Regions from separate parts of the Exiguobacterium sp. 9-2 genome, predicted to be linked through region 1. Evidence: a T-box and tRNA genes for the amino acid it is inferred to sense, from the RefSeq annotation. Region 1 holds a T-box; the other regions hold tRNA genes.

Evidence for each region. A T-box is a leader RNA that pairs with one kind of tRNA and senses whether it is charged. The one in region 1 lies ahead of VJ374_RS11555 (valine--tRNA ligase), so its partner is inferred to be a tRNA-Val.
Region 2: it encodes a tRNA-Val, which carries the amino acid that the T-box ahead of VJ374_RS11555 (valine--tRNA ligase) is inferred to sense. The anticodon was not compared.
Region 3: it encodes a tRNA-Val, which carries the amino acid that the T-box ahead of VJ374_RS11555 (valine--tRNA ligase) is inferred to sense. The anticodon was not compared.

What each region holds. Positions count from the first base shown of each region.
Region 1 is NZ_CP142850.1:2,181,913-2,188,047, reverse strand. Features, by position in the region: gene hemA (glutamyl-tRNA reductase) at 1-38, shown strand, start outside; gene hemC (hydroxymethylbilane synthase) at 122-1,048, shown strand; gene VJ374_RS11570 (uroporphyrinogen-III synthase) at 1,014-1,718, shown strand; gene hemB (porphobilinogen synthase) at 1,715-2,704, shown strand; gene hemL (glutamate-1-semialdehyde 2,1-aminomutase) at 2,701-4,011, shown strand; T-box leader at 4,066-4,295, shown strand; gene VJ374_RS11555 (valine--tRNA ligase) at 4,346-6,135, shown strand, end outside.
Region 2 is NZ_CP142850.1:528,679-534,813, reverse strand. Features, by position in the region: gene VJ374_RS02775 (sensor histidine kinase) at 1-1,206, opposite strand, end outside; gene VJ374_RS02770 (YdhK family protein) at 1,354-1,908, shown strand; tRNA gene VJ374_RS02765 (tRNA-Val) at 1,954-2,026, opposite strand; gene VJ374_RS02760 (nitroreductase family protein) at 2,166-2,792, opposite strand; gene yhfH (protein YhfH) at 2,978-3,124, shown strand; gene VJ374_RS02750 (polysaccharide deacetylase family protein) at 3,317-4,162, shown strand; gene VJ374_RS02745 (YkyA family protein) at 4,178-4,819, shown strand; gene VJ374_RS02740 (EamA family transporter) at 4,920-5,822, shown strand; gene nagE (N-acetylglucosamine-specific PTS transporter subunit IIBC) at 5,843-6,135, opposite strand, start outside.
Region 3 is NZ_CP142850.1:540,789-546,923, reverse strand. Features, by position in the region: gene VJ374_RS02840 (YhgE/Pip domain-containing protein) at 1-479, shown strand, start outside; gene VJ374_RS02835 (TetR/AcrR family transcriptional regulator) at 466-1,020, shown strand; gene VJ374_RS02830 (hypothetical protein) at 1,074-1,331, opposite strand; gene VJ374_RS02825 (hypothetical protein) at 1,455-1,733, shown strand; gene VJ374_RS02820 (metallophosphoesterase family protein) at 1,770-2,504, opposite strand; gene VJ374_RS02815 (PTS sugar transporter subunit IIC) at 2,867-3,889, shown strand; tRNA gene VJ374_RS02810 (tRNA-Val) at 3,986-4,058, opposite strand; gene VJ374_RS02805 (efflux RND transporter permease subunit) at 4,243-6,135, shown strand, end outside.

The DNA.
Region 1 (6,135 bases):
AAGAGACGACACCTTCAGCAAAAGCTGTGAACCGGTGAACAAAGTACGATTTGTGTTACAATAGAAAATGCATGGGGCGGACTTGTGCCGCCCCTTTATCATTGTACAGGGGGATTTTAGCATGCGAAAAATCATTGTTGGATCGCGAAGCTCGAAGCTAGCGATGACACAGACGAAATGGGTCATTGACCAGTTGAAACAAGCCGGCGCGCCGTATGAGTTCGAAATCAAGAACATCATTACAAAAGGAGACCGTATTTTGGATGTGACGCTCTCAAAAGTCGGTGGTAAAGGGTTATTCGTAAAAGAGATCGAACAGCAGATGATTGACGAAGAAATCGATTTTGCTGTTCACAGCATGAAGGATTTACCGTCTGAACTACCGGATGGTCTCATCATCGGTGCCACACCGGCACGTGTCGATGCGCGTGATGCCTTGATCACGAAAACAGGAGAAGGTCTTGCTTCCTTGCCAGAAGGTGCGGTTGTCGGCACGAGCAGCTTACGTCGTGGATCACAATTGCTAAAACTCCGCCCTGATTTAAAAATCGAATCGATTCGCGGGAACATCGATACACGACTTGATAAATTAAAAAATGGTCCGTTTGACGGGATTCTGCTTGCAGCAGCTGGTTTAAAACGGATGGGTTGGTCTGAAGATGTCGTTTCGGAATATCTTTCAACAGAAGACATGATTCCAGCTGTCGGTCAAGGAATCCTCGGTATCGAATGTCGCGAACATGATCAAGAAGTACGTGATCTCCTGCACCTGATCCATGATCAGATGACAGAAAAAGTGGCATACGCAGAACGCGCTTTCCTAGCAGCCATCGAAGGTAGCTGTCACGTTCCGGTCGGTGGATTCGCGACGATTAACGAAGACATGTCAACGACACTTGTCGGATTCATCGGATCCGTCGATGGGGAGCAAATTCTAATCGAGCGCGAATCAGGTCTTGACCCGATGCATCTCGGTCAAGACGTTGCCGAACGTCTGCTTGCTTCGGGCGGTCGTGAGATTCTCGCAACACTTCCGGATGACTTGTAAGCAGGTATTGTTCACGGGAAGTCGACCACCGACGAACGAGCAGATGGCGCGACTGCGTGGCGTCGCAATCGAGTCGGTGCATTATCCGGTCATTGAAACGCGACCTGTTTCGTTTACGTTGCCGAAGGGAATTGATTGGCTCATCGTGACGAGTCCGAATGGCGTCCACCGGGTTGCTGATGCATTGCCTGAATTAGCAGAAACGCGTATCGCGGTCGTTGGACGAAAGACAGCAGATGCACTTGCGAAGTATGATCGAACAGCCGACTTTTGTCCGTCAACCTTTACAGGAGACGCACTCGTCGCAGAACTGGGACCATACTTGTCTGACGGCGATCATATCGTTTTTGCGCGAGGGAACCGATCGCGGCAAGCACCGGTCGATCAGTTACGAAAACTGAATCGATATACGATCGAGGATATCATCACCTATGAAACCGTCACCCGTCGACTACCTGAAGCTCTTATCAGAAATGCCACCTATATTGGACTGCAGAGTCCTTCCGCTGTCGAAGCGATTGCTCCGCTAGACCTGAAGACGACCTTCATCGTCATCGGGACGATCACGGAGCAAGCAGCAAAAGCAGCCGGACTTCAACCGATTCATGTCGCCCGTGAATTCACGGTGGACGGCATGATTGATCGTATCATTGAGGAGGAATCAGCATGAACACATTAGAATACGCACGTCACCGTCGTTTACGTCATACCGCATCACTCCGGTCACTCGTCCGCGAGAACCAGTTGCATAAATCGGATTTGATTTATCCGATTTTCGTTGCTGAAGGCGAAGATATCAAACGCGAAGTCAGCTCGATGCCTGGCGTCTTCAACTTATCACTCGATCATCTGACGGCTGAGATTGAAGAAGTCGTCGCACTCGGAATCGAATCTGTCATCTTATTCGGTGTCCCGCACGACCACTTAAAAGACGAGCAAGGATCAGGTGCGTTTCACGATCACGGGATCGTTCAAGAGGCAACACGTCTCGTCAAAAAAGTTGCTCCGCAGCTAACGGTCATTGCCGACACATGCTTATGTGAATATACGTCGACAGGTCACTGTGGAATCGTCGCGGACGGAACGGTCGATAATGATGCGTCATTACCGCTTCACGTCAAAACAGCCATCTCACAAGCTCAGGCGGGTGCCGATGTCATCGCTCCATCATCAATGATGGACGGATTCGTCGCAGCGATTCGTCAAGGGTTGGACGAGAACGGCTTCAGCCATATTCCGGTCATGAGCTATGGCGTTAAATATGCATCTGCTTATTACGGTCCATTCCGTGACGCGGCAAACTCGGCACCAGGAGAAGGCGACCGGAAAGGCTACCAAATGGACCCAGCAAACCGTCGCGAAGCGTTCCGAGAAGCAACAGCGGACGTCGATCAAGGAGCTGACTTCATGATCGTCAAACCTGCGCTTGCGTTCATGGACATCATTCGTGATGTGCGCGAGCGGATTGATCTACCAATCGTTGCGTATAACGTATCGGGTGAGTATGCGATGGTCAAAGCTGCAGCCCTGAACGGCTGGATCGACGAAGAACGAATCGTCCTTGAGACGATGCTTGGCTTTAAACGAGCAGGAGCTGATTTAATTATCACCTATTTCGCAAAAGACATTTGTCGTTACCTGGAGGGGTCGAAATGAGCTTAATTAACCAGAACTCAAAATCAAAAGAAGCGTTCGAGCGGGCACTCCCGCTCATGCCGGGTGGTGTCAACAGTCCAGTGCGTGCTTATAAATCGGTCGGGATGACACCAATTTTCGCAGATCATGCGAAAGGATCAAAGCTCTATGATATCGACGGAAAAGAGTATATCGATTACGTCCTGTCATGGGGACCGATGATTCTCGGTCATGCCGATCCAATCGTCACATCAGCGATTCAAGAACAAGCGACGCGTGGCTGGAGTTACGGGACACCAACAGAAATCGAATCAGCGATGGCGGAAGTCGTCATCAGTCGTGTACCGTCGGTCGAAGTCGTCCGGATGGTCAATTCGGGTACAGAAGCGACGATGGCTGCCCTTCGTCTCGCACGCGGCTATACAGGTCGGACAAAAATCTTGAAGTTCGAAGGCTGTTACCACGGTCATGGGGACTCACTCTTGATTAAAGCAGGTTCAGGTGTCGCGACACTTGGACTACCGGATTCACCAGGCGTTCCAGCGCAAATTGCGAGCATGACACTGACGGTTCCTTACAACGATTTGGATGCTGTCCGGATCGCGTTTGAAAAACACGGCGACGATATCGCTGGTGTCATCGTCGAACCGGCTGCTGGGAACATGGGCTTCGTGCCACCAGAACCAGGGTTCCTTGAAGGCTTACGGGAAATCACATCAGAAAACGGTGCGTTATTGATTTTTGACGAAGTCATGACCGGTTTCCGTGTCGGATTCCACTGTGCGCAAGGACACTTCGGTGTCACGCCGGATATCACGTGTCTCGGTAAAGTCATCGGCGGCGGAATGCCAGTCGGTGCTTATGGCGGACGGCGTGACATCATGGAACAGATCGCACCACAAGGTCCAATTTATCAAGCAGGTACGTTATCCGGGAACCCACTTGCGATGGCAGCGGGTCTAGCGACACTGACGCAATTGAAACCCGAGCACTATGAAGAGTTCGACCGGAAAGCGACCCGTCTGTCTGAAGGCTACTTGAATGCTGCGGCGAAATATAACATTCCACTGACGACGAACCGTGCGGGTGCGATGTTTGGTGTCTTCTTCACGGATGAACGTGTCACGAACTTCGAAAAAGCGAAAACATCGAACCTTGAGATGTTCCGTTCGTATTATCAAAAGATGGCGGCGCGTGGTGTCTTCTTACCACCATCACAATTCGAAGGTCTCTTCCTCTCGATTGCCCATACGGACGAAGATATCGAACAGACGATTGAAGCCGTCGAATTGACGTTCAAGGAACTCCAAGTTGAGTTCGATCGTTAAGCAGTTCTTGACGATTGCTTGAACTCTCGGCTAAAATGAATAAAGAAGAAAATGGCAACAGCGATGACGGGAAGAGTAATCCTGTATTCGTACCGGCGTAGAGAACACATCCTTGGCTGAAAGATGTGACGGACGAACAGGAGGAAGGTCACCCCACGAGCTGGTATCGTGAGTCTTACGAGCGATATCCGTCCTCCACACGTTACGTGGCTCGAGGGCATCCGATGTTGGATGAACTAAGGTGGTACCGCGGAAAAAAGCAACGGCTTTCTTTCGTCCTTAGCATAGGACGAGAGAAGCCGTTTTTATTATGGACAAAAAGGGAGCGATCAGGATGCAGGAATTATCAATGCCAACGAAATATGATCCGCAGGCAACGGAAGAAAAATGGCACGACTTTTGGTTAAAGGGAGAGTACTTTAAAGCTGATCAAGATCCGGAGAAAGAGCCGTACACGATCGTCATTCCACCACCGAACGTCACAGGTAAATTACACCTTGGTCACGCTTGGGACACAACATTACAAGACATGCTGACGCGGATGAAACGGATGCAAGGGTTCGACGTCCTGTATCTACCGGGAATGGACCATGCTGGTATTGCGACGCAAGCAAAAGTCGAACAAAAACTGCGAGCAGAAGGGAAATCACGTCTTGAAATGGGTCGTGAGAAATTCCTCGAGCAATCTTGGGCATGGAAAGAAGAGTATGCGTCAACGATCCGTGCACAATGGGCAAAACTCGGTCTTGGACTCGATTACTCGCGTGAACGCTTCACGCTCGACGAAGGGTTGTCAGAAGCAGTTCAAGAAGTCTTCGTTAAACTTTACGAAAAAGGCTTGATCTATCGTGGCGAATACATCGTTAACTGGGACCCAGCGACGAAAACAGCGATCTCGGATATCGAAGTCATCTACAAGGATATCGAAGGGGCGTTTTACCACCTCAGCTATCCACTGACGGACGGTTCAGGTCATGTTGAACTAGCGACGACACGTCCTGAGACGATGCTTGGTGATACAGCGATTGCCGTGAACCCGAAGGATGAGCGTTACGCTCACCTCGTCGGAAAAACGATCACGTTACCAATTGTTGGTCGCGAGATTCCGATTGTTGCGGATGAATATGTCGACATGGAGTTCGGTACAGGTGTCGTGAAGATTACACCTGCACACGACCCGAACGACTTCGAAGTCGGTAACCGCCACGAATTACCACGTGTCCTCGTCATGAATGAAGATGGAACGATGAACGAGAATGCAGGTAAATACGAAGGCATGGATCGTTTCGAATGCCGGAAACAAATCGTTGAAGATTTAAAAGCAGAAGGTGTTCTAATCAAAATCGAACCACACTTGCACTCTGTTGGTCACTCGGAACGTTCAGATGCAATCGTCGAGCCGTATCTTTCACTTCAATGGTTCGTCAAAATGGAACCACTCGCGCAAAAAGCACTCGAGGAACAACAAGGACCAGACAAGGTCAACTTCGTTCCACAACGCTTTGAAAACACATACGTACGCTGGATGGAAAATATCCGTGACTGGTGTGTTAGCCGTCAACTATGGTGGGGACATCGCATTCCGGCTTGGTACCATAAAGAAACAGGCGAAGTCTACGTTGGCAAGGAAGCACCAGCAGACCTCGAGAACTGGGAGCAAGACAACGATGTTCTCGATACATGGTTCTCTTCAGCCCTTTGGCCGTTCTCAACGATGGGTTGGCCGAATACGGACGCCGCGGATTATCAGAAATACTTCCCGACATCGACACTGGTTACAGGGTATGACATCATCGCGTTCTGGGTATCACGGATGATCTTCCAATCGTATGAATTCACGGGACAACGTCCATTCCAAGACGTCTTGATCCACGGATTGATTCGTGATTCGGAAGGACGAAAAATGTCGAAATCCCTCGGAAATGGGATTGATCCGATGGATGTCATCGAGAAATACGGTGCTGATTCACTGCGTTGGTTCTTAACGACTGGATCGACACCAGGCAACGACCTCCGCTTCTACTGGGAAAAGATCGAAGCAACGTGGAACTTCTCAAACAAACTATGGAACGCAAGCCGTTTTGCCTTGATGAACATGGACGATCTAACGTTTGATCAGATTGA
Region 2 (6,135 bases), 1.4 Mb from region 1:
TTCCGTTCGGTAGAGCCGTTTCGTTACATGAGGTAAGGAGTCTGCAGCAATCCCTTCTCCTGTATCTTCGATTTGAATGAAAGCCCCTACTGCGTTGACACCATAACGAACGATGATTTTTCCCGACGTCGTATGTCGACGTGCATTTTCAATGATATTTACAATCATCTGACGGAGTTGCTGAGCGTCACCCATCACTTGTAATGGCTCACCTTCTATCTCAAAAGAAATATTTTCTTGTTCGATGTCTAGACGCATCAATCGTGTCACTTGATGAATCAAATCTTCGACATCAACTGGTTTTCGTTCCATCATAAAAGCATTGGCATCAATTCGTGCCAGCCAAAATAGTTGTTCAATCCATTCATTCATTTGCTGACTTTCTTCTCGAATGATCGTGATGTAGCGTCGTTGTTCATCCGGTGTCAATGTTTGGCGTTTGAGAATATCCGCATATCCCTTTATATATGTCAATGGTGTTCGTAGTTCATGAGATACGCTTGCTAAAAATTCGGATCGTTCCCGATTTAAAAAATCGAGATCCTGTTTTAATTGCTGAATCGAACGCGCCAATTGTCCCAGTTCGTCTTTTCGATCAATTGGCAACTCTCCACTTTCCCCATCCAATAGACGCGCCGTCGCTTTTTCCATCTGAATCAACGGACGAGAAATGATTCGGGTCGTCCAAATGCTTGCAGCACCTGCCAATAAAAGTGCAAGCAGACCAACTTGGAAAAACTGCTGTTTCAACGGATCAAGTACGTGATCCACGATTGCTTTAGAAGCGAACATGAAGACATGACCACGATGTTCCTCGTCAATGGTGATGGGACTGTCCGTCATTAAAAAGTTACGCATCGTTACGATTTTTCCTCGTTGACGATAATCAAAATCTGTATGTTGTAATACACGTCTCATCTCACTCGTCAAAGGACGTGATGCTTCGAGTTGTTTCCCTCTTGCATCGGTGATCACGACAGTAAAGGATGAGTTCGCTTCCATCATACTGACATGACGCATCGTCGTTTGGTCGTAGGAATCGACCAGGACATCACGATGGGTATTCCCTCGGTTCAGCAAACCATCCACCACTTCCTGCGTTCGTATTTGAGACAACTGATAATATAAAGTCCCGAACAATACACTGCCACAAATTAAAAATGCCGCAAGAACGATTCCTCCGACCGAGTATGAAATACGACGCATGACGTTTCCCTCCTTATCTCTCCATTTTAGTATAGCGAAAAAAAACATAATCAATGCCGATAAACGAAACTGTCACTTCATCTGCACACGATTTGCACATACGCTGGGTATAGTAAAGAAGACTAATGACTTCAGGAGGGTTTTAATATGAAAAAATCATTGACGTTAACTGTACTTGCTCTTAGTTCTACGCTTTGGCTCGGTGCATGTGGATCCGCTTCAAATGACGATGGAAGTAATAGTGACTCACACGACATGTCACATGGAGATATGATGCATTCGAGTGACGGAAAGGTACCGTCTGGTTTAAAGAAAGCTAGTGATCCGACTTATCCGAGAGGCAGTAATGTCACTTTGACGACGAATCATATGGACGGAATGAACGGAGCAAAAGCAACGATTGCCGGTGCTTATGATACTGTCGTCTATGCGATCAGTTATAAACCGACTACTGGTGGAAAGATGGTGAAAAATCACAAATGGGTCATTCAGGAAGAACTTGATCCAGTTCCAACTAAGCCACTGCAAGTTGGTGATGAAACGACTGTCAAGGCAGATCATATGAAAGGTATGGATGGAGCTAAAGCGACGATTGATGAAGTAAAAGAAACGACTGTCTACATGGTGAACTATGAACCAACGGACGGTGGAGAGATGGTGAAAAATCATAAATGGGTCACCGAGGATGAGATAAAGAAATAATAAAAAAGCCCGCTTTTCCTATAAAGGAGAAGCGGGCTTTCAGTATGATTCTGACTGGGCTCGAACCAGCGACCTCTACCCTGTCAAGGTAGCGCTCTCCCAGCTGAGCTACAGAATCATGTTTGCAGTACGTAATGTACTTGCTAGGACATGTATTAATATATCAAGAAACTAAAAGGCTGACAAGTCTTTTTCCGAAAAAAAATAAAAAAATTAAAACGGAGGAATTGAACCCCGCTTCCTCCATTTTGAATGACTTACAGGAAGGTTGATACTCGATCGATCGGTAAACGGAGTGCCGGACGTTTTTTTGCATCTTCGACCGCTTTACCGACAGCAATTAACATGACCGGTACATACCGTGACTCGGTAATAAACGTTTCCGCAAAACGTTGATGATCAAATCCACCCATTGCGAGTGTTGATAATCCACGCGCTTCTGCCGCAAGCATCAATTGCATCGCAGCAAGACTCGCATTCGACATTGCCGCGTCGCGACCATACGCTTCACTTTGATAAGCGCCTTCTACTTGTGCCTTGATCGAATCGAACAATTCTTCTGTCATACCACCCGCTTCTACTGCCGGACCGTAGACCGGATTATAGTTTCGATTGGCTTGAACATCCCCTAGAATCGCAATGATTGCTGAAGCCGAAGTGATGGCCGGCTGATTGTATGCAATTGGTGCAAGCTGTTGCTTCGCTTCTTTTGAATGGAAGACCGTGAAATGCCAGTGTTGTAGATTCCAAGCACTCGGCGCCGCTGTCGTCCATTCTAATAGTTCTTCCACTTCCTGTTTTGAAAGTTTGAACGTTTCGTCGTAATGACGAACGGAACGTCTTTCTGTTAAGACACGCATTGTATCCAGTGTTGCCTGTGTCATGTGCAAATCCCCCTTATTATTATCAGATTACTTAGATATCGTAGCATGTCTCTTTTTCATTGTCCTCTACCAATACTCCAAATAAATCATCTGTTATAAAACAATGTTTGACATTAAACTTCTGTACTAATACAATAAAAACAAGAAAAAAGACTATTTTGTTTATTTTGAAGGAGGAAAAACACATGGAACAACCCCTTTACCAAGAAGCGTCTGCTGAGTTTTATCGTGAACTTCCTGTTAAGACATGCGCTCATTGTGGGAAAGAAATGGACGAGCAATGTGAATCCTATCAATCAGAATGTGTTGAATGTGCTGTAACAGAACACTAATAACATGTAAAACAATCACTTAACTAGTGGTTGTTTTTTTGTTTTTATATACTCTATTTCTAATTAAGTTGATATTTTTAGAAAAATCGATTTTCCGTCATCTTTTTGTCATCTATTTGTTACAAAAGAAACAATTAAAATGTTACATTATCTGTATATGATATTTTTTGACACAAGGAGCGACAGACAACGATGGATCCATTTACCTCAAGCCACGCTAGCGAACTCGGTCCACGACCGCGGACAAAAAAAAGAAAGTTCTTCCCTCGATTTTTCTTACTTCTTATACTCGTTTTTCTCGGAGTCGGAGGGTATATTGCTTATCGATACGTCTTCACACCTGAACAACAGGCAATCACTACCGGTAAGTCCATTACCGAAGTTCCTGTCGTCAACATGGAGAAAGCACGCGTCGAAAAATGGAATGGTGTGACCAAAAAAGTCGCTTATTTAACCTTTGAAGACGGACCATCCGCATTAACATCAGAGTTACTTCGAACATTAGATCAACTTCATACTCGCGCTACTTTCTTTTATCTCGGATCACAGGTAGATGTTTTTCCAAAAGAAGTTAAAGCTGCTGCGAAAGCCGGACATTACATCGGCTTACATGGTGAAACACACGATTACGATACATTGTACAAAAAAGGACAGTACGTTTCAGAAATGAAAAGCGTTCAGAAAAAAATTTATGATTTAACAAAACTGACAACACATTTGACACGACCACCTTACGGATCTGATCCTGGCATTACGAAAAAGATGGCATCTGCCATCCACGCTGCAGACTTCCGAGTATGGGACTGGTCGATCGATTCAATGGACTGGTATTACAAAGATAGTGTAAAAGAAGTGGCAAATACGGTCATTCGGCGAGCAGAGCGTCCATTTGAAATCATTCTCTTGCATGAACAACCACAAGCTATCAAGGCCCTTCCGGCCATTGTTGCCGGACTTCAGAAAAAGGGCTATCAGTTCGCGATTTATGATGAAGATTTCCATATTCCGTACAACTTCGTGCAATACTCGAATTTATAAGGAGTTACTATCTAGATGAAAAAATCATTCGTAGCAGTACTGTTCCTGTCGAGCTTCGGACTCGCTGCCTGCTCCAACGATTCACCAGCCTCTCTTCATGAACAGCTAGAGCAACAAGTCAAAGGTGAAGAAAAAGCATTCACGTTAGCTGATCAACGTGCTCGTAAGGACGAAATTTCAGTTAATACGTACCAAGCCGTTCTTGATGCAGGTGCTGAAGAAATCAAACGCTCTCAAAATGAACGGGAGGAACTAGAAGCCTTAAATGACGAACGGCTTTCTTTATTGAAACAAGAAGAAACGTTACGTAAGGAAACGTACGCTGAACTTGATCTTGAAGAATTGAAGGATGCTGTAAACAAACTTGATGGTAAAGCAAAAACAGAGGGAACTGCCTTAGTGGCAATCATCAAGGAACGCCAGCAGACGTTTCAAACGTTCTCGAAAACGTATCGACAAGCGATGGACGCTGAAAAGAAAGTGCTTTCACGCTTGACTAAAAAACCGGATTTCGTTAAGATTGATGAGTCAACAGCGGATTTAAATCGTTTAACACGGAAAGCTACCGCGTCATTAAAGAAGTGGAATACGCTGACCGTTCGGTATAATCAAACGAAAACCCGGCTGTATCGTTTGCTCGACACATCAACTCAATAAATCACACAGGTTGCAACCAAACCCTGTCCAAAAAACCTGGACAAGGCCCCGTTGCAACCTTTTTTGTGTGGTTTTTACTAAAAATGGAGGGAAATTATTCATGCATCGCTCAAAAGCAACCTTATTCGTTCTCATTGGCGCTATCAGTTATGGTGTCCTCTCAACGATCGTCAAACTCGCTTATGCAGCTGGATTTAACTCAGCAGCCGTTTCTGGGAGTCAATTTTTCTTCGGTTGGCTGATGATTTTCGGTCTTGCCTTATTTACGAAAAATCTTCGTCTCGATCTCAAGACAGCTGGTCTTCTCATGTTGATCGGTATCTCTAGTGGTACAACTGGTTATCTGTACTATCAAAGTCTTCAGACCGTATCGGCATCCGTTGCAATCATTCTCTTATTCCAATTCACTTGGATCGGTGTCATCATCGATGCGCTCGCATTCAGACGTTTACCATCTCGCGCGCATTTCCTGTCTGCGATTCTGTTGATTGGCGGAGCCATTCTTGCGAGTGCCGCTTACTCGAGTCCACTTGACTTCCGTGGAACATTATTCGGTCTTGGAGCGGCTGTCAGCTTCTCAATTTTCTTACTCGCTAGTGGACGCATCGCCAATCATTTACCCGTCATCAAGAAGAGTTTTTACATGATGACAGGTGGTCTTGCTTTCGTCATGACGATGTATCCACCGACGACGTTCTTGTCCTCTGCGAACTTCGAAAATGGACTTCTGTTATACGCGATTCCGCTCGGTCTGTTCGCGTTAATTTTACCACCGCTCTTATTTGCTGCGGGCGCGCCTCACCTCTCCCCAGCAAGCGTTTCTTTGCTTGGAGCAGCTGAACTACCGACAGCAGTCATCTGTTCCGTGTTAATTTTAGGTGAACATCTGATGAGCTCTCAATGGATTGGGATCGTCATCATCTTGATTGGAATCTTTTATCCGATCTATCGCTCGAGCAAAACAGCACCTGTTGCGAACGTACAGCAAAACGACCTTTCCTGATCTCAGGAAAGGTCGTTTTTTTACTTCTGTCGCTTCATCGCATCTGCAACGAATTCGACATCTGTGCCAATGATGATTTGAACACTTGTTGCCCCCATCTTCATGACACCTTTTGCTCCAGCCGCTTTAATCGCCGCTTCATCAATGATGCTTGGATCCTTTACTTGAAGACGTAAACGTGTCGCACAGTTGTCAATCGACGTGACATTTTCTGTTCCTTTCAATCCAGCAAAAATTTGAGCTGCTTGTTGTTCATATTTATCGTCTGAGTCCGTCAAAACGACTCCCGTGTCTGTAACGAGCGATTCATCTT
Region 3 (6,135 bases), 1.4 Mb from region 1:
GTAAATTATCACTTATCTTACCGATTGGCGCATTACAAGGTGTCGCAGCGGCCACAGCAATCGTCTATGTGCTGGATGCTGATGTCGCGAGTGTCCCTGCGCTCTATGGATTCGCTGCCTTGACAGGTATGACGTTCATTACCATTCTGTTCACGCTCGCGATGCTACTCGGTCGCGTCGGACAGTTCCTTGCCTTCTTACTACTCCTTCTTCAAATCGGTGGTAGTGGTGGAACGTTCCCTGTCGAAATGACGCCAGGGTTCTTCCAAGCGATTCACGCTTTCTTACCGATGACATATTCGGTCGGTGGATTCCGCGAAGCGCTTGGACTCGGTGTGACGGATGCCCTCGTATCCAATAGTCAAGTCCTTGCGACCATATTAGTCGTCGCATTAATCATCAGCTTCGTTGGAGGGCTCGGAGCCAAACGGATTCTACTCTCAACGAAAGCGAGACGAAAACAACATGACACAGTCTGATAAAGAAACTTTGATACTCGACTCAGCAATGGCTTGCTTTTCAGAACTCGGTTATAAGGGAACGACGATCGAGCGTGTCGCCCGACGCGCTCATGTCGGAAAACCAACCGTCTATCAATTGTTCGAAAGTAAACTCAATCTGTTTGAATCACTCGTAACACGTGTGTTGCAAGAGATGAAAGAAGAAGCAGAACGCGCTTACGTCGAACAGGCGACCGTAGAAGAAAATAAACAAGCAATGATCGACGCCATCGTCTATCATCAGCAACAACACTTATTCATTCTTCAAATCATCGAAGAAACACGCAACTTAAAATTACAAGAGATGCAGGAATTACGGATGCGGATTGAACGACATGTCGTCGAATATATCAAGACATTACTTGAGACTCGTCTTGGTCAAGACGATCGCGACATACCGGTCGATGTCACGGCCTTCCTGATCTTTCGAACGTATATCGCGTTGATCGCCGAATGGCCATCGATTGCGCGTCCACTTGAACTCGATACGATTCGACGTGCCATGTTGCGCGTTCTATGAATAAAAAACCGCTGATCCATGGATCGACGGTTTTTTATTATTCAATTCTTTTTCTAAATCACGTGTCGCTTGGCTGGATAAGACTGTTTTTTCATCCATTTCCCAAAGCGTCTTCTCGGCTTTAGCAAAACATGCGCCACATAATGCTTCCACTCGTAAGCAAGCAACATGACGATCAATCCGATGCAAAAGAATAGCAACATGGACCAACTGAATGGTTGCGCGATGATATACCCACTTATTCCAATCAGTAATACAAGCATGATTAAAATATCTGGAAACAGAAAAAAACGGCGATACATATCTGACATGAATTCCTCTCCTTTTCCTTCATTACAGCGTTTAGTCGTACGTTCATCGATTCGTCACGTTTTTTCCTGCAAGACATATAGTCATCTTTGCTCCTTCCCTTATACTAAAAAAGAAATGGAGTGATGATCGTTTTGAGTTTATCAACTGGAATCATCTTTGTATTACTCGCTTATACACTTATGTCGCTTTACGACATGTGGCAGGTTTACCGGACAACGAGCAAGCTCTGGATATTTGTTTTATTTCTTGCAACACTGATCAGTCTTGTTCTTGCCTTTTTCGTGGCTCCTGTCCTTGCACTATTCTTCTACTGGTCACGCCACTCGTTGAAACGAAATATCGGCATCCTGTTACTGATTATCGTCTGCCTCGTCTCAATCATGACGAAACTTTCTGCATGATCGACTTCCTTCATGAACTATTCATGAAGGTTTTTTTCATGATCTATTTCCGAAGAAGAGACGTCGCATCAATTCACGTTCCGGCATTTCTGTTGTATTGAGTACATTTAGAAATGGTCGGTCATCATATGGAATCGTCAGAATCTCCGAACGAACTTGTCCTTTTTCTAAAGTGAGGATTGCTACTGGGGCAAGAGCTGTTTCCTGACATCCGACCGCTCCAGGGTTGATGTACAGCGTTTGCTCCGTCTCAACTTGTTGTGCTGGATGGTGGTGACCAAAGCCAATGATTCGCGCCTCATTTCCAGAAAAAAGGACGGGTAAGCTTTCTTTTGTTCCATCCACTGCTGGCTTTAAGGGCTCCTCACCGATTTTTTTCGTCTGATCGGCATAGGCATAGTGTGTCAGATACATCATTTGTTCCTGATGGGTGACATTCAATACACGCGGTAAACGCTCCAAATAACTCTGATTCTCCTGCGTCAATGAATCTGCAATCCATTGGTGATGCTCTTTCGCATGTTGGTAACTAGCGGGATAGACATCCCCATGAATCAAAGCAAGGACGCATTCATCATGGTTTCCTGAAATCGTCTGAATATCAGGTCGCTGCCTTAACAAATTGATGACCTCATTATGTTCAGGTCCGATACCGACGAGATCACCGAGGCAATATATAGCATCGATGTCTGAAGACTGATCGAGATAGGACAACACGGCACGCAATGCTGAAACATTCCCGTGAATATCTGTAAAAATCATTACTTTCATGTAAACGCCTCCATTGTTAGTACATTAGGATTTCCCGATGATAGCGTGAATTCCTATTAGATTTAGAGAAAAAATAAATTGTCAGAAAATATTGATTATTGATCAGAAGCATGTTAGGCTTAGAAAAATTCACAGAGAGGGGCACGATTGAATGATTCCGACGCAACAGCCATTTAACCAAGCCGGACGACTGATTATTCTATGCATGAGGGACTGAAAACTTTTCCGATGATGAAACGGAAATGATTTTTGGGCCCTCCTTTCGATGCATCGAATGAGGCGCCCGCACAGAATGAGTGGCGCCTATCCCAAAAATGGATAGGCTTTTTTCATGGCAAAAAATAGAGATAGATAGAGAGAGGATGACAACGTTGAAAGAATATGCGATGGATCGAATGGTAAAAGTATCAGCTGGAATGGCGAATGCCGTTCTTGTAACACTCGGTGTCGGACTCCTGATTGAGACGCTCGGCAATTTTTTACATATCCAAATGTTGCTGACGATTGGCGGCGTCGCAAAAGTACTGCTTGCTCCTGCACTCGGTGCCGGTATCGCCTTTCAGCTCGGAGGAAACACACTTGTCCTGTTCAGCGCGATGATCGCAGCGACGATTGGTGGTGCTGCACTTCAATCGACTGCTTCTGGACTCGTTCTTGTACCCGGTCAGCCAATCAGTGCGTTACTCGCAGCTGCGGTCGCTGTATACGTTGGAAAACGCATGACTGGAAAAACGAAATTTGACATGATGGTCATCCCGATGAGTGCTGTGCTTGCCGGTGGTATCACTGGTATCGGTGCTGCTGCCGTAACGACACCACTCCTTACAAAATTCAGCGCTATGATCACCGCTTCAGTCGAATCGTCTCCTATTGCTACATCTCTTGTCATTGCACTCATCTTTAGTGTCTTATTGATGTCTCCCGCTTCGTCTGCAGCACTCGCTATCGCTTTGCAGCTTGATCCTGTAGCAAGTGCCGCTGCACTCATTGGCTGTTCCGCTCAATTCGTTGGCTTCACATTGATGGCATATCGTCAGACGGATCCCGGTGGTTTGATTGCTTCATTCTTTGTCACACCTAAAGTACAATTCCCGAATATCGTTAAAAATCCACGTCTTGTCGTTGCACCGTTTCTCGCAGCGATGATTTCAGCTCCTGTAGCGACGCTTCTTCTCTCTTTGAAAGTACCATATGAACTCGCTGGACTCGGTTTAAATTCGATGATTGCGCCACTCAATATCTTCGTCAACCAAGGTCCTCAGGCGTTCCTTATCTTCTTCTTGACTGGTGTCGTTTTACCTGGTGTCTTGACACTCGTCTTCTATCGATTGACGACTGTCGCAGGCTGGACGAAGCGTGGCGATCTTCATCTCGAAATCCAATAAAATAATATTTCTACCTTCCAACTATTCCTGATTGATTTCGGGAATAGTTTTTTTAATGCAAAAAAATCGTTCCTTCGAAAAGGAACGATTTCGGTATGATTCTGACTGGGCTCGAACCAGCGACCTCTACCCTGTCAAGGTAGCGCTCTCCCAGCTGAGCTACAGAATCATGCTGTGTTGTTACTGGGTATATTTTTATTATAGCAGCATATTGAAAGGTGTAAAGCCTTTTTAACAAAAAAAATTATCTTTTTTCAAAAAGATCTTTTTGAATAAAACAGTTTTAAAGTTGCGGGTTCTATGAGTGTCCTCTACTATGTAAATAAGCACATATAAACGAAAGGAGTGTTCATATGAACTTTTTAACCCGATTCAGTTTAAAGAATTCGGTGGCTGTTTTCATCATCGCCATTCTTTTAGTTTTAGGAGGCGTCTATTCTTTCTCGAAATTAAAAGTCGATCAGTTCCCAGAAATCGAATTTCCTCAAATCTCTGTTGAAACAGTATATCCTGGTGCTTCGCCCGACGATGTCGATAAACAAGTCGTCTCGAAGCTTGAAACTGCCTTGAAAGGAATCGAAGGAGCTACTAAGCTGACAAGCTCTTCTTATGAAAGCATCGGTATCTTAAACATCGAATTCCCGTTCGATACTGATATGGATAAAGTCGAACAACAGATTGATGCTGCAATCCAAGATGCGAATCTACCAGAGGAAGCAACAACGAAATTAAATCGTCTGTCCTTTGGATCGTTCCCAATCTATAATATCTCTTTCTTTAGTAAGGATGGTAAAGACATCGAAAAAATCCTCAAGGACGATATCGAACCTGAACTTAATAAGATTCCAGGAATCAATAGCGTTTCCGTTGGTGGCTACAAAGATGATCTCGTTCAAATCACCGTCGATAATCAGAAAGCAACAGAAGCAGGACTCTCGCTCTCAAGTATCAAGGAACAAATCAACGGAAAGTATGTCTCGTTCCCATCTGGTCAGCTATCAGAAAACGATTCAAAAATACCGATTCGCGTTGAGGAAAAACTAGAAAATCTAGATAAACTAAAAAATCTACAATTGACACCCGTTGCAGGTGCGACTAGTTCAGCTAGTAGCGATCAAACAGGTGGTTCATCTGCTGGCGGTCCACCACAAGGTGCAACACAAGGACCACCAAGTACAACAGGTGGAGCAGCTACAGATCAGGCGTCTGAACCTGCAGAACCGATTCGTCTAGAAGATATTGCAAAAATCGAAGCAGTCTCGCAACAAAGCGAAAAAACACGTTACGATTTAAAAGATTCCTTATCGATGGCAATCACGAAAAAACAAGATGCCAATACGGTCGAAATCGCAGATGAAGTCACGAAGATCCTTAATAAATATGACGATCAAGTCGACTATACGATTGGGATCGATTCAGCGAAGGATATCGAGGAATCCGTCGCGACACTCGTCAAAGAAGGATTACTTGGTGCCCTCTTTGCCTCTCTCGCTGTACTCTTGTTCTTACGAAATATTCGCGCAACGATTATTGCCATCGTCTCGATTCCTTTATCGTTACTCATTGCTGCTATCTTCTTGAACTGGCAAGATATTTCTCTGAACATCATGACACTTGGCGGGATGGCCGTTGCGGTCGGTCGTGTCGTTGATGATAGTATCGTCGTTATCGAGAACATCTTCCGGCGTGTTCGAAAATCCGAATCCGGTATGACGGATGAGATCATCGAACAATCGACAAAAGAGATTCTAAAAGCAATCACGTCATCGACGCTAACGACCGTCGTCGTCTTCCTGCCAATCGGATTCGTAGGTGGAATCACTGGTAAGTTCTTCTTACCGTTTGCTTTGACAATTATTTTCTCATTACTTGCTTCACTACTCGTTGCGATCACGATCGTACCGATTCTTGCGAAATTTGCCTTTAAGAAGGTTCCAGCAGAAGAAAAAGAAGGTGCTCTTCAACGGTGGTATGGCAAGCTGATTGAAAAGTCACTCTCGCATAAGGCGACGATCTTAATTGTATCGTTCATTCTTCTCGGCGGTTCTCTAGCGATCGTTCCACGTCTCGGCTTTACGTTCATTCCGAACGAAGCCTCAAAGACACTAACGGCATCGCTTGAACTTCCGGCTGCCACATCGCTCGAGAAAACGAGCGACGTCTCATTTGAGATGGAAAATATGTTTGATAAAGAACAAGCAATCGCTGACGTCACGACGTCTGTCGGAGCACGAGACTTTACGACA